DNA from 2 places in the Rhizobium sp. FG113 genome. Region 2 is predicted to be linked to the other one. Evidence: predicted binding sites of a transcription regulator. Region 2 holds the regulator's gene; the other holds the start of a gene.

Region 1 (7,372 bases), on a different contig from region 2:
TGCCCGCATGATGGAAAACAACAAGCAGAAGCCGGAGACCACCGAGTATATCCTGCAGCAGATGATCTTCGTCGTGCCCGCCAGCAAGAAGGGTATCGTCGGCAAGCGCAAGAGCGAAGCGGAAGCCTCGCGCTCGAAGTATCCGGGTTGCGAACAGGCGAAGGTTTTCGCCGCCACGATGCGTGACGTTTCCGTTCGCGACCTCGGCCGCATGCTGGCGCCGGAACTGCCGCCTGAGTGGAAGCCGCTGGTCGAACAGGCCAAGGGCAACACCACGGCAACGCGCGTGACCGAAAAGGGCGTCGAATATCTCGCAATCTGCAGCCAGCGCCAGGTCTCTGACGATCAGGCAGCCGAAATGGTCTTCCGTGAAGAAGATCTGAACAAGGCCAAGGACAAGAACGCGCCGCCGGAAAACGCCAACGCGACCAAGTATCTCGACGAACTGCGCAAAAAAGCGCAGATCGTTCGCCGCTGATGTCGATGACGCTCGCGTTTTCCCGTCCGCTTGCACTGAGCCAGGGCGATCCCGCCGGGATCGGCCCTGACGTCACATTGATGGCCTGGCTGCGCCGCCGCGAGCTTGGCCTGCCGCCTTTTATTTTCATCGGTGATCCTGACGTCCTTGCCACCCGCGCGCGGATGCTGGATCTGACTGTCGCGATCCGCGAGACCGATTGCGCTAGCGCAATCGACGTCTTCGCCGATGCCGTTCCCGTTCTGCCGATCCCCGCAGGAATTGAAGTCATCGCCGGCGAAGCGCATGTCGCGACGGCCCGAGGGACGATTGCAGCGATCGAGCAGGCTGTGTCGCTGACGATCAGCGGCGAAGCACTCGGCGTCGTCACTAACCCGATCGCCAAGTCCGTTCTCTATGAGAGCGGTTTCCGTTTTCCCGGACATACCGAGTTTCTGGCCGAGCTTGCGAAACGCGTGACCGGCACGCCCGTGACACCCGTCATGATGCTCGCCGGACCGAAGCTTCGCACGATCCCCGTCACGATCCACATCCCGATCAAGGATGTGTCGCAGGCGCTGACAGCGGAGTTGATCGTCGAGACCTGCCGGATCGCGCATGCCGATCTCGTCCAGCGTTTTGGCATCACCAATCCACGCCTTGCCGTCGCGGGCCTCAATCCGCATGCCGGCGAAGATGGCGCCATCGGCAAGGAAGACGCCAGTGTGATCCACCCCGCGATCCAGTTCCTTCGCGCAGAAGGCATCGATGCGATCGGCCCCCTGCCCGCCGACACCATGTTCCATGACGAGGCACGCGCGCGCTACGACGTGGCGGTCTGCATGTATCACGACCAGGCTCTGATCCCGGCCAAGGCGCTCGGATTCGACGATGCCGTCAACGTGACGCTCGGCCTGCCCTTCATCCGCACATCGCCCGACCATGGCACCGCCTTCGGCATCGCCGGCAAGGGGCTGGCGCGCGAGAGCAGCCTGGTTGCCGCACTGAAGCTCGCCGGACACCTCGGTCGCGTTTCCAAGAGCAATTCCTGATGGCCGCACTGGACGGATTGCCGCCGCTGAGCGACGTGATCAGGCGGCATGGCCTGGATGCGCGCAAGGCGCTCGGCCAGAACTTCATCCTCGACCTCAACCTCACGCAGAAGGTGGCGCGCAACGCGGGCCCGCTCGAAGACGCGACGGTGTTTGAGGTCGGTCCCGGTCCCGGCGGCTTGACGCGAGCGATCCTTGCACTCGGCGCCAAGAAGGTCATCGCCGTCGAGCGCGATCCGCGTTGTCTGCCGGCGCTTGCCGAAGTATCGGCGCATTATCCCGGCCGGCTTGAGGTGATCGAAGGCGACGCTTTGACCACCGACTTCGAGGCGCTGGCGCCTGAGGGACCGGTGAAGATCATCGCCAACCTTCCCTATAATGTCGGGACCCAGCTCCTGGTGAACTGGTTGCTGCCGAAGCAATGGCCGCCGTTCTGGCAGTCGCTGACGCTGATGTTCCAGAAGGAAGTGGGCTTGCGTATCGTCGCCGACGAGGAAGACGATCACTATGGACGGCTGGGCGTGCTTTGCGGCTGGCGTACGAACGCTCACATGGCGTTCGACATCCCGCCGCAGGCCTTCACACCTCCGCCGAAAGTAACCTCGACGGTGGTGCATCTGAAGCCGAACGAGAACCCGATCCCCTGCTCTGTCGCCAATCTCGAAAAAGTGACCCAGGCAGCATTTGGCCAGCGCCGCAAGATGCTGCGCCAGAGCCTGAAGCCGATCGGCGGCGAGAAGCTACTCGAAAAGGCTGGCATCGATCCGCAGAGACGCGCGGAGACGCTTTCCGTCGAAGAGTTCTGCCGCCTGGCAAACAGCCTCTAAGCCCTCCACGCTCACCGAGATCAATGTTAGCTTGCGCGAAGGCAGCGGCCTTTTATGCTTGTTAAACACTACGAATCCAGTCGTCTTGACTTGGGAAAACCAAGTATTTCCGCGACCGAAAACCAACTTTTTCTCAACGATGCGCTTTAACATCGTGTGAATGCGGTTTGCCTCATCGACTGTCATGAAACTGTTGTCTCTGGGGAATAGCCCGTTCCCGGCGAGACTCGTTGCGCAAGCAAACAAGTAGCCCCCTATTGATCTCGCCGTCATCTTTTCAGCTTTCAGGAAAGCGAACCCTTATGCGTACCAACAGATTTTTGACGACCTGTTTCGGCATCGGCCTCGCGGCCGTCATGGCCGCCTCCGCTTCCGCCGCCGATATCACCGGCGCCGGCTCCACCTTCGTTTACCCGGTTCTTTCCAAGTGGTCGGCTGACTACAACAAGAAGACCGGCGACAAGCTGAACTATCAGTCGATCGGTTCTGGCGGCGGTATCGCCCAGATCAAGGCCGCGACGGTCGATTTCGGCGCCTCCGACAAGCCGCTCGAATCCAAGGAACTGACGGATGGCGGCTTCGGCCAGTTTCCGCTGGTTGTTGGCGGCATCGTTCCCGTCATCAACGTCAAGGGCATCAAGTCGGGCGAGCTGAAGCTCACCGGCAAGGTTCTGGCTGACATCTACCTCGGCAACGTCACCAAGTGGAACGACAAGGCCATCGCCGACCTGAACCCGGGCGTTAAGCTGCCGGATTCGCAGATCGCCGTCGTTCACCGCTCGGACGGTTCGGGCACCAGCTTCAACTGGACCAACTACTTCTCGAAGGTCAATGCTGACTGGAAGTCCAAGGTTGGTGAAGGCACCGCCGTCAACTGGCCTGTCGGCATCGGCGGCAAGGGCAACGAAGGTGTTGCTGCCTACGTAACGCGCGTGAAGGACTCGATCGGTTACGTCGAATACGCCTATGCGCTGCAGAACAAGCTGCCCTACGTCCTCATCGAAAACGCTGCCGGCAAGTATCCGAAGCCGAACGCCGAGAGCTTCGGCGCTGCCGCAGCCAGCGCCGAATGGGATAAGGCTCAGGACTTCAACCTGATCATGACCAACGCTCCTGGCGACAAGGCCTGGCCGGTCACGGCTACGACCTGGGCAATCATGTACAAGCAGGCCAAGGACGAAGCTCGCTCCAAGGCTGCCTTCGAGTTCTTCAAGTGGGCGCTCGAGAACGGCCAGAAGCAGGCTTCCTCGCTCGACTACGTTCCGCTTCCCGATAGCCTCGTGAAGCAGATCGAAGCCTACTGGACCGCCCAGTTCAAGGGTTGATCCCCACACTGTCGAAACGGCCGGAGAGCTCTGCTTTCCGGCCGGCTTAACTTTGATTGCCCCTCAAAGATTAGAGAACAGACAATGAGCCAAGTTTTGGCATCGCAGCGCGCCGAGAGTGTCGGCGTGAAGCGTCGCCATGGCGTGACCGGCGACATGGTATTTTCCGCGATCGTGCTGTGCTGCGGCATGTTCGTGCTGATCGCGCTTCTGGCGGCGACCTTCTCCATGGGTTGGGGCGGCCTGCTTGCCTTCCGCACCTTCGGCCTGGAATTCCTCTACGGCACCGAATGGGACCCCGTCGCCCAGAAATTCGCCGGCCTCGTGCCGATCTACGGAACGCTGGTCACCTCGGCGCTCGCGATGATCATCGGCGTCCCCATCAGCCTCGGCATAGCGGTGTTCGTCACCGAAGTGGCGCCACGCTGGGCGCGCGGACCGATCGGCGGCGCCATCGAATTGCTCGCCGGCATTCCGAGCATCATCTACGGCATGTGGGGCCTCTTCACCTTCGCGCCCTTCATGGCCGATTATATCCAGCCCGTTCTGATCGACTGGCTCGGTCCGCTGCCGGTTATTGGCGCGCTGTTTTCGGGCGCTCCCATGGGGATCGGCATGCTGACGTCGGGCATCGTGCTCGCCATCATGATCATCCCCTATATCGCTTCGGTCATGCGCGACGTCTTTCTCGTCGTCCCGGCACAGCTGAAAGAATCGGCCTACGCGCTCGGCTCGACCAAATGGGAGGTCGTGCGCGATATCGTCATCCCGCATACCCGCACCGCCGTCGTCGGCGGCATCTTCCTCGGCCTCGGCCGCGCGCTCGGCGAGACCATGGCCGTCACTTTCGTGCTCGGGAATACGCATAATATCGCGATCTCGCTGATGGAACCCGGCAACTCGATCGCTGCGGCCATCGCCAACGAGTTCACCGAGGCCGATACGGATCTCTATCTGTCGTCGCTGATCGGCCTCGGCTTCATCCTCTTCGTGGTCACCTTCATCGTGCTGGCCGCCGCCAAGCTGATGCTGCTCCGGATCGCCAGGCAGAAGGGAGAATAATCATGACGACATCCAACTCCCTTTATCGCTACCGGCAGATCAAGAGCGCCATCGCCTTGTCTCTCGCGACGGTCGCCACGGTGATCGGCCTCATCTTCCTCGTCTGGATCCTGTGGACGACGTTGATCAACGGCATCACGGCGCTCAGCCCTCGCCTGCTGACCGAAATGACGCCACCACCCGGCGAAGACGGCGGTCTGGCCAATGCCTTCATGGGCAGCCTTCTGATCGTTCTCATGGCCGTTGTTCTCGGCACGCCGATCGGCATCCTGGCCGGCACCTATCTTTCGGAATACAGCCGCGGCAAGAAGATCGGCGATCTCGTTCGTTTCGTGAACGACATCCTGCTCAGCGCGCCGTCGATCATCATCGGCCTTTTCATCTACGAACTGGTGGTGCGGCAGACCGGGCGCTTCTCCGGCTATGCCGGCGGTATCGCGCTTGGCTTCATCTTCCTGCCGGTCGTGGTACGCACCACCGACGAGATGCTGCGGCTGGTGCCCGACGTCATGCGCGAGGCCGCACTTTCGCTCGGCATCCCGCGCTGGAAGGTGACGGTGCATGTACTCTATCGCGCCGCGTCCGCCGGTATCCTGACCGGCGTGCTGCTTGCTGTCGCCCGTATCTCCGGCGAGACCGCGCCGCTTCTCTTCACCGCACTCAACAACCAGTACTGGAGCACGGATATGTCCGGGCCGATGGCCAACATTCCGGTCGTCATCTTCCAGTACGCGATGAGCCCCTATGACGAGTGGCATACGCTCGCCTGGGCCGGCGCCTTTGTCATGACCGCCATCGTGCTGTTGCTCAGTGTCGGATCACGAATCATCCTGAGCAGACGGGGGAAATAATGCTGCAATCTTCCAGCGCACTCGACACCGGCAGGACCGCGAATACCATGAAGACCAACAAGATCACGCTCGAAAACGTCAACTTCTTCTACGGGAAGACGCAGGCGATCCGCGATGTCAGCATCAGCTTTCCGGAGCGGCAGGTCTCGGCCCTGATCGGCCCGTCTGGCTGCGGCAAGTCCACGCTGCTGCGCATCCTCAACCGCATCTACGCGCTCTATCCGGGCATGCGGGCAACGGGTACCGTGAAGCTCGATGGCGACAACATTCTCGACCCCCGCTATCCGATGAACGAACTGCGCGCCCGCGTCGGCATGGTGTTCCAGAAGCCGGTCCCCTTCCCCATGTCGATCTACGACAACGTCGCCTACGGCATCCGCCATCATGAGCGGCTGTCGAAGACGGAGATGGACGGGCGCGTGGAAGAGGCCCTGCGGCAGGCGGCGCTTTGGGACGAGGTGAAGGACAAGCTCAAGCAGAGCGGTCTCGGCCTCTCCGGCGGTCAGCAGCAGCGTCTGTGCATCGCGCGCGGCGTGGCGTTGCGGCCAGAGGTTCTACTGCTCGACGAGCCGACATCGGCGTTGGACCCGATCTCGACCGCCAAGGTCGAGGAACTGATCGCGCAGTTGAAGGCGAACTTCACGATCGTGATCGTCACCCACAACATGCAGCAGGCGGGCCGTATCTCGGACAACACCGCCTTCATGTATCTGGGCGAGCTTGTCGAGCATGGCCCGACATCGCAGATATTCGAGGCGCCGAAGAACAAGCGGACCGAAGACTACATCACCGGTCGCTACGGCTGATCATCGTCTAGGAATGACGCCGGCGCGAAGGCGCCGGCGGATTGATCAGAGCACCGGCGTCTCTTCGATCAGGCCGGTCACGAAGTCGAACATGCCATGGCGGCGATCGCGGCGCAGGCGTTCGGCGCGGACGATCGACTGCACGGCCTCGAAGGCAGTGTTCAGGTCATCGTTGACGATGACATAATCATATTCGCGCCAGTGGGCGATCTCGGCACGGGAATTGGCGAGACGCGTGGCGATTACCTCTTCGGAGTCTTCGGCGCGGCGGTGCAGGCGCGACTGGAGTTCGGTCATGGTCGGCGGCAGCACGAAGATCGATACGATATCGGCCTTCATCTTTTCCTGCAGCTGCAAGGCACCCTGCCAATCGATGTCGAACAGCATGTCGCGGCCATCGGCCATGGCGGCCTCCACCGGCTCGCGCGGCGTGCCGTAGAAATTGCCATGCACTTCCGCCCATTCGAGCAGCTCGCCGCTGTCGCGCATGCGCTCGAATTGCGGGATGGTGATGAAATGATAGTGCGTGCCGGCAATCTCGCTCGGGCGACGCTGGCGCGTCGTCACGCTGACCGAGATTTCAAGGCTGCGATCGCGCTCCAGGAGGTTGCGCGCGATGGTCGACTTGCCGGCGCCGGAGGGCGAAGACAGGACAAGCATCAGCCCGCGACGGGGGATCACGGTGGGGGTGCTCGACGGGGTCGGGCTCATGGCTCACTCCAAATTCTGAACTTGCTCGCGGAACTGGTCGATGACCACTTTCAACTCAATACCGGCTGCTGTCACGGCAGCCGCATTGGACTTCGAGCATATTGTATTCGATTCCCGGTTAAATTCCTGTGCAAGGAAATCGAGCTTGCGTCCGATCGGGCCGCCCTTGGCGAGCAGGTCGCGCGCGGCGGCGACATGCGCCTTCAGCCGGTCGATCTCTTCGCGCAGATCAGCCTTGGTCGCCAGGATCGCCGCCTCGGCGTGGAGCCTATCCTGATCGA
Region 2 (7,372 bases):
GTTGCCATCGCCCATCCAGGCAATCGTCTTGCCCTTGATGGGGCCGCGATGCTCTTCGAAGGTCATGATATCGGCCATGATCTGGCAGGGATGGGTGTCATCCGTCAAAGCGTTGATGACGGGAACCGTCGCGTGTTCGGCGAGCTCCAGCATGCGCGCATGGTCGGTGGTGCGGATCATGATTGCGTCGACATAGCGCGACAGGACCTTCGCGGTATCGCCAATCGTTTCGGCGCGGCCGAGCTGCATTTCGGTGCCTGAAAGGAACAGCGTCTCGCCACCGAGCTGGCGCATGCCGACGTCAAAGGAGACGCGGGTACGCGTCGAGGGCTTTTCGAAGATCATCGCCAGCATCTTGCCTGCCAGCGGCTTGTCGCCCTGGCCGGCCTTGAAGGCCTGCTTGCGGGTCTTGGCGTCATCCATGATGACCCTGAGGTCGGAGGAGGTTACCGCGGAAAGATCGAGAAAGTGTTTTGGGGAAGCCATCTGTCTTTAACCTGTTGCGCCCGCCATCCGGCCGGGCATCCATCCATTCAAGCCGTCTTCTTTGCCTTGGCGCGCACGCTCTCGGCGGCACGCTCCAGGCGTGCGAGGCCTTCGCGGGCTTCGTCGGCGGTGACGACGAGCGGAGGAAGCAAACGGATGACATTGTCGCCGGCCGGAATGGCCAGCAGGTTGGCAGCGCGGATGGCCTGCAGGAGCTCAGCCGACGGAACAGCCGCCTTGACGCCAAGCATCAGGCCTTCGCCCCTGACATCCTCGATCACATCGGGGAAGCGGTCCTTCAGCGATGCGAGCCCCTGGCGGAAGACGAGTGCCACGTCGCTGACGTGCTGCAGGAAGCCTTCCTCAAGGATCACATCGAGCACGGCATTGCCGACAGCCATGGCAAGCGGGTTGCCGCCATAGGTCGAGCCATGGGTGCCGGCCTTCATGCCGGAGGCTGCTTCAGCCGTTGCAAGGCAGGCGCCGAGCGGGAAACCACCGCCGATGCCCTTGGCGGCGGCCAGAATGTCCGGCGTTACGCCCAACCGCTCATAAGCAAAGAGCTTGCCTGTACGGCCGACGCCGGTCTGAACCTCGTCCAGGATCAGAAGCAGGCCGTTTTCATCGCAGAGCTGGCGCAGCGCCTTCATGAACTCCACGGTCGCAGGGCGGATACCGCCCTCACCCTGTACCGGCTCGATCAGGATGCCGGCCGTGGCATCGGTGATCGCAGCGCGAACGGCCTCGATATCACCGAAGGGAACCTGGTCGAAACCGGGTGCCTTGGGGCCGAAGCCTTCGAGATACTTCTCCTGGCCGCCGGCAGCGATCGTCGCCAGCGTGCGGCCGTGGAAGGCACCTTCGAAGGTGATGATGTGGAAGCGCTCGGGATGGCCCTTCGAATACTGGTAGCGGCGCGCGGTCTTGATCGCGCATTCCAGCGCCTCGGCGCCGGAGTTGGTGAAGAACACCTTATCCGCGAAGGTTGCATCCGTAAGCCGCTTGGCGAGGCGCTCCTGACCGGGGATCTCGTAAATGTTGGAAAGGTGCCAAACCTTATCGGCCTGATCCTTCAGTGCTCCGACGACATGCGGATTGCTATGGCCGACGGAGGTCACGGCAACGCCCGCGCCGAAATCGAGATATCGCTCGCCAGTTTCGGTGATCAGCCACACGCCCTCTCCTCGCTCGAACCGCAGCGGGGCACGAGAGTAGGTATCATAAAGCGGCGCGGCTTCAGCCATGGCGCGATCTCCTGTCATTCGCTCAATAATCGCCCGGACTCCGGCTAAAAAGCGGGTGCCCGGAAATGAAAAATGCCGCCTTTCGGCGGCGAGGGGCACTATTGTCTTTTCGCAGTGCGATGTCAACAAAACTGAGCTTTTGTCGCATGCGTCAAGCAAGCATCGGGGTGCCGGTGAGCTATCAACAGCTAATGTTGCAGAAATGACTCTCTCACCCAGCAAGTTGGGGAAAACCGAGAAATCGATTCGCCGCGATTCAACCGACTCTTGTCACGGAGTCGCCCTCACTCTAGGTTAAAACTCAATTACTAGACTGCATGCGGCGGAACTAGTCACCAAAATCGAGCAAGCGTTTCTTGGTCCGGACACGTCCGTGCCATGGGTGAGGGATTCTGCCTACACCAACGCAATAAGGCGGAGACAGGGCATGAACTGGACAGACGAGCGCGTTGAAAGACTGAAGAAGCTTTGGGCCGAAGGCCTGAGCGCCAGCCAGATTGCGGCACAACTTGGCGGTGTAAGCCGCAACGCCGTCATCGGCAAGGTCCACCGTCTGAACCTGCCTGGCCGCGCCAAGGCCGGCGGCACGACGACCGCGACCCGGGCGCCGAAGCGCCCGGCGGTTTCGACGCCCCGCCCCGCCAGCAACTTCAATTCCGCACGCATCTCGCCAAGCCGCGCCGTTGCCCGCCCGCAGGGCGCAGTGGCTCTCAAGGAAGAGATGGACATCGATGCGATCGAGGAAGTCCGTTACCGTCCGGCTTCCAACGTTGTCGTTCCGATCTCGCGCCGCCTCGGCCTTACGGAACTGACCGAGCGTACGTGCAAGTGGCCGGTCGGCGATCCGCTGACGGATGACTTTCACTTCTGCGGCTGCGAGTCCCCTGACAACTCGCCATACTGCACCTACCACCAGCGGATGGCCTACCAGCCGGTCAACGAGCGCCGCAAGGCCGCCAACCGGGTCGCATGACCCGGAAAGCCGGATAAGGAACACAAGAAAACGGGCCCTCGCGGGGCCCGTTTTTCGTTGGATCGGATGAAATGGAAGCGCCTTACGCTTCCATCGAATAACCAGCGCCGCGAACGGTGCGGATGACATCCTGCATGTTCGAGAAGTTGAGCGCCTTGCGCAGGCGGCCGACGTGAACGTCGACGGTGCGCTCGTCGACATAAATGTCATGGCCCCAGACGCCATCGAGCAGCTGCGAGCGGGAGAAGACGCGGCCGGGCGACGACATCAGGAATTCCAGGAGGCGGAATTCGGTCGGTCCGAGGCGGACTTCGCGGCTCTTGCGGTGAACGCGATGGGTTTCGCGATCGAGCTCGATATCGCCGCACTTCAGCAACGAGGAGAGCACTTCCGGCTTGGCGCGGCGCAGCATCGCCTTGACGCGGGCGACGAGCTCAGGCGTCGAGAACGGCTTGACGACATAGTCATCGGCGCCGGTCGACAGGCCGCGAACGCGTTCGCTTTCCTCGCCACGGGCGGTCAGCATGATGATCGGCAGGCGCTCCGTCTCCGGGCGCATGCGCAGGCGACGGCACAGCTCGATGCCGGATACGCCGGGCAACATCCAATCGAGGATCAAAAGGTCCGGCGTGCGTTCCTGCAACCGGATCTCGGCCTCGTCACCGCGAAGGATGGTATCGACTTCGAAGCCTTCGGCCTCAAGGTTATAGCGAAGAAGCACGCTCAGTGCTTCTTCGTCTTCAACGACTGCTACTCTTGGGATCATTCGTCTCGGTCTCCTGGGGGCGTGGGTCCGGAACGCTTATTCCGTGACCGCGCCGACGGTGTTGGCGGTGTCGTCCTTCGGACGTTCGCCTTCCGGCTGGGCGCCGGTAGCCATGTAGTAGATGGTCTCTGCGATGTTGGTGGCGTGGTCGCCGATGCGCTCGATGTTCTTGGCGCAGAAGAGAAGATGCGTGCAGCTGGTGATGTTGCGCGGATCTTCCATCATGTAGGTCAGCATCTCGCGGAACAGCGAGGTGTACATCGCGTCGATTTCCTCATCGCGCTCGCGGATCGACTTGGCGCGGTCGGCAACGCGGCTGGTGTAGACGTCGAGAACTTCCTTGAGCTGGACGAGCGCCAGTTCGGAGAGATGCTCGAGGCCACGGGCGAGCTTGCGCGGAACGCCGGTGCTCTGGACCGCGATGACGCGCTTGGCAGTGTTCTTGCCGAGATCGCCGACGCGCTCGAGATCGGCCGCGATGCGGATCGAGCCCATGATTTCGCGAAGATCGGCAGCCATCGGCTGGCGGCGGGCGATGGTGATGATCGCCTTCTCGCCGATCTCGCGCTCGGCGTGATCGAGGATCACGTCGTCGGAGATGACCTTCTGGGCGAGCGAAGTGTCGCCGTTGACGAGCGCGCGAACAGCGTCGCCGACCATCTGTTCCGCGAGGCCGCCCATTTCGGAGATGCGGCGCGTCAGGAACTTGAGATCATCGTCATAGGCGGAATAGATATGTGTCGATGCCATGGGGCTTATCCTTGAATGTCCTGAGGTTTACCGGTTTCGGAGATCAGCCGAAGCGGCCCATGATGTAATCCTGGGTGCGCGGATCATCCGGGTTGGTGAACATCTTGTCGGTATCGTTCTCCTCGACGAGGTTGCCGAGGTGGAACATGGCGGTGCGCTGCGAGACGCGGGCTGCCTGCTGCATCGAATGCGTGACGATGACGATCGTGTAGGCTTCGCGCAGCTCGTGGATGAGCTCCTCGACCTTGGCGGTCGCGATCGGGTCGAGCGCCGAGCAGGGCTCGTCCATGAGGATGACCTCGGGGCTGACGGCAATCGCGCGGGCGATGCACAGACGCTGCTGCTGACCACCCGAGAGGCCGGTGCCGCCTTCATGCACGCGGTCCTTGACTTCGTTCCACAGGCCGGCGCGCTGCAGGCTCTGCTCGACGATGACGTCCATGTCGGCCTTCGCCTTGGCGAGACCGTGGATGCGCGGGCCGTAGGCGACGTTTTCGTAGATCGACTTCGGGAACGGGTTCGGCTTCTGGAACACCATGCCGACGCGGGCGCGCAGTTCGACGACGTCGATATCCGGATCGTAGATATCATCGCCATCGAGCGTGATCTTGCCGGTGACGCGGCAGTTGTCGATCGTGTCGTTCATGCGGTTCAGGCTGCGCAGGAAGGTGGACTTGCCGCAGCCCGACGGACCGATGAGAGCCGTCACGGTGTTTTCGCGGATGTTCAGCTTCACGTCGAAAAGCGCACGCTTCTCGCCGTAGTAAACCGAGACGTCCTGGCCGATCATTTTATACGGAATGGTATTCATCTTCTGGTCTAGCGCCTTCTCAACTGCTGCTTCCGTCAACATGTTCATGATGTTTACTCCGTTTACCAGCGGCGCTCAAAGCGACGACGCAAGAGGATGGCTCCGAGGTTCATGACGATCAGGAACAGGAGCAGGACGATGATGGCGCCGGACGTGCGCTCGACAAAGGCGCGTTCGGCTTCGTTTGCCCACATGTAAACCTGCACCGGCAGAGCCGTGGAGGGATCCATCGGGGTGGCAGGCGCATTGGCGACGAAGGCGACCATGCCGATCAGGAGCAGCGGCGCGGTTTCACCGAGCGCGTGCGCCAGACCGATGATGGTGCCGGTCAGGATGCCAGGCATTGCCAGCGGCAGAACGTGGTGGAACACCATCTGCATCTTCGAAGCGCCGAGGCCGAGAGCGGCCGCGCGGATCGAAGGGGGCACGGCGCGCAGCGCTGCGCGGGTGGCGATGATGATGGTCGGCAGCGTCATCAGCGTCAGCACCAGACCGCCGACCAGCGACGCGGAGCGCGGCAGACCTGCGAAGTTGATGAAGACGGCGAGACCGAGCAGACCGTAGACGATCGAAGGAACGGCCGCGAGGTTGTTGATGTTGACCTCGATCAGGTCGGTCAGCTTGTTCTTCGGCGCGAACTCTTCGAGGTAGATCGAAGCAGCGACACCGATCGGCAGCGACAGGGCAAGAACGATCAGCATCAGGTAGAGCGAGCCGATGAGGGCGACGCCAAGACCTGCGGCTTCCGGACGGCTGGAATTGCCGTTGACGAAGAGGCCGGTGTTGAACTCCTTGTGGAGCGTGCCGCTGGCCGCCATCTGCTGCATCCAGCCGACCTGGCGGTCGTTGACCTTACGGTTCTTCTCGTCAACTGTCAGGTCGATCTGGCCCTTGTTGGCCGAGTCGATATTGGCGTCGGCAAGAAGCGTGACGTTGACCGTCTTGCCGATCAGCGACGGATCGGCGACGACCATGTCGCGGAGCACGATCGGGGCGCCCTTGGAGATCATCGCGGTGGCGTCGCGGACTTCAGGACGGCTCTGGGCGTTGATGCCGAGCGTCTTGACCATGGCGTCGCGGATCAGCACCGGATAGTTGGCGGCGATCAGCACCGACGGGTCGGTGGCGCGCTTGTTGTTGGGGTCGAGCACCTTTTCGGAGAACTCGATCGGCAGAGTGATCGAGGTCTGCGCGAAGGCCGTGTAGCCCTGACGGATAACCGTCGTGAGCAGGATGGCCAGGAAGATCAGACCGAAGGAGATGGCAGCGATGCCATAGGCCTGGAAGCGGCGTTCGGCGGCGTAGCGACGCTTGATGCCGATATCGCGGCGGGCCGGCGCCTTGGAGACGACGACGCCCTGTCCGGAGGAAACAACGTCCGTCATTCGTACTGCTCCCGGTATTTGCGCACAATGAAGAGCGCGTAGATGTTAAGGCAAAGCGTGATGAAGAACAGCGTGATGCCAAGCGCGAAGGCAACCAGCGTCTGCGGCGAGGTGAACTCAAGGTCACCCGTCAGCTGGTTGACGATCTTGACCGTCACCGTCGTCATCGGCTCGAAGGGATTGATCTGGATACGGGCTGCAACACCGGCTGCAAGCACGACGATCATGGTCTCGCCGATGGCGCGCGAGGCGGTCATCAGGAGAGCGCCGACGATACCCGGCAGGGCGGCGGGGAGAACGACCTTCTTGATCGTTTCCGAACGCGTGGCGCCGAGGCCGAGCGAACCGTCACGCAGGGCGCGCGGCACGGCGGTGATGATGTCGTCAGACAGCGAGGAGACGTATGGGATCAGCATGATGCCCATGACGATACCGGCGGTCAGAACGCTCTGTGCCTGGATGAAGTTGCTGTAGTCGCCGGTCAGAAGGCCGTTCACCTGGGACGAGAGGTCGCGCAGGAACGGGCCAACAGTGACGAGGGCGAAGAAGCCGTAGACGATGGTCGGGATACCGGCCAGGACTTCGAGCAGCGGCTTTGCGATACCGCGAACCTTGGGAGCCGCGTATTCCGCCATGTAGATGGCCGCAAAGAGACCAACCGGAACGGCGACCAGCATGGCGACGAAGCCGATGTAGAGCGTGCCGAGCAGCAGCGGGATGAGACCGAACTGGCCGAAGGACGAGCTGCCGGCGCCGGCAAAGCGCGGATCCCAGACGGTGCCGAAGAAGAAGTCGGCGGCCGGAACTTCAGCGAAGAAGTGGGCGGCTTCCGTCAGCATCGACATGACGATACCGACAGTGGTCAGGATGGCGATGGAGGATGCGAGCAGCAGACCCCAGAGCATGACGCGCTCGACGCGGTTGCGGGCCCGGAAACGGGGAGCGACTTCGCGCAGG

The links. The regulator PhoB, encoded in region 2, activates phosphate uptake and scavenging genes when phosphate is short. The targets are predictions, from matches to a motif close to TGTCATNNANCTGTCAT.
Region 1: pstS (phosphate ABC transporter substrate-binding protein PstS) is a predicted target of PhoB. The motif match lies at 2,517-2,533, and genes of this name have one in related genera.

Annotation. Positions count from the first base shown of each region.
Region 1 is NZ_JBMDKV010000004.1:204,678-212,049, forward strand. Features, by position in the region: gene ACODTZ_RS14005 (SurA N-terminal domain-containing protein) at 1-478, shown strand, start outside; gene pdxA (4-hydroxythreonine-4-phosphate dehydrogenase PdxA) at 484-1,509, shown strand; gene rsmA (16S rRNA (adenine(1518)-N(6)/adenine(1519)-N(6))-dimethyltransferase RsmA) at 1,509-2,336, shown strand; gene pstS (phosphate ABC transporter substrate-binding protein PstS) at 2,639-3,661, shown strand; gene pstC (phosphate ABC transporter permease subunit PstC) at 3,746-4,723, shown strand; gene pstA (phosphate ABC transporter permease PstA) at 4,726-5,574, shown strand; gene pstB (phosphate ABC transporter ATP-binding protein PstB) at 5,622-6,380, shown strand; gene gmk (guanylate kinase) at 6,426-7,091, opposite strand; gene ACODTZ_RS14045 (YicC/YloC family endoribonuclease) at 7,095-7,372, opposite strand, start outside.
Region 2 is NZ_JBMDKV010000002.1:521,284-528,655, reverse strand. Features, by position in the region: gene argF (ornithine carbamoyltransferase) at 1-486, opposite strand, end outside; gene ACODTZ_RS09745 (aspartate aminotransferase family protein) at 534-1,730, opposite strand; gene ACODTZ_RS09740 (GcrA family cell cycle regulator) at 2,158-2,703, shown strand; gene phoB (phosphate regulon transcriptional regulator PhoB) at 2,786-3,469, opposite strand; gene phoU (phosphate signaling complex protein PhoU) at 3,506-4,219, opposite strand; gene pstB (phosphate ABC transporter ATP-binding protein PstB) at 4,263-5,078, opposite strand; gene pstA (phosphate ABC transporter permease PstA) at 5,093-6,415, opposite strand; gene pstC (phosphate ABC transporter permease subunit PstC) at 6,412-7,372, opposite strand, start outside.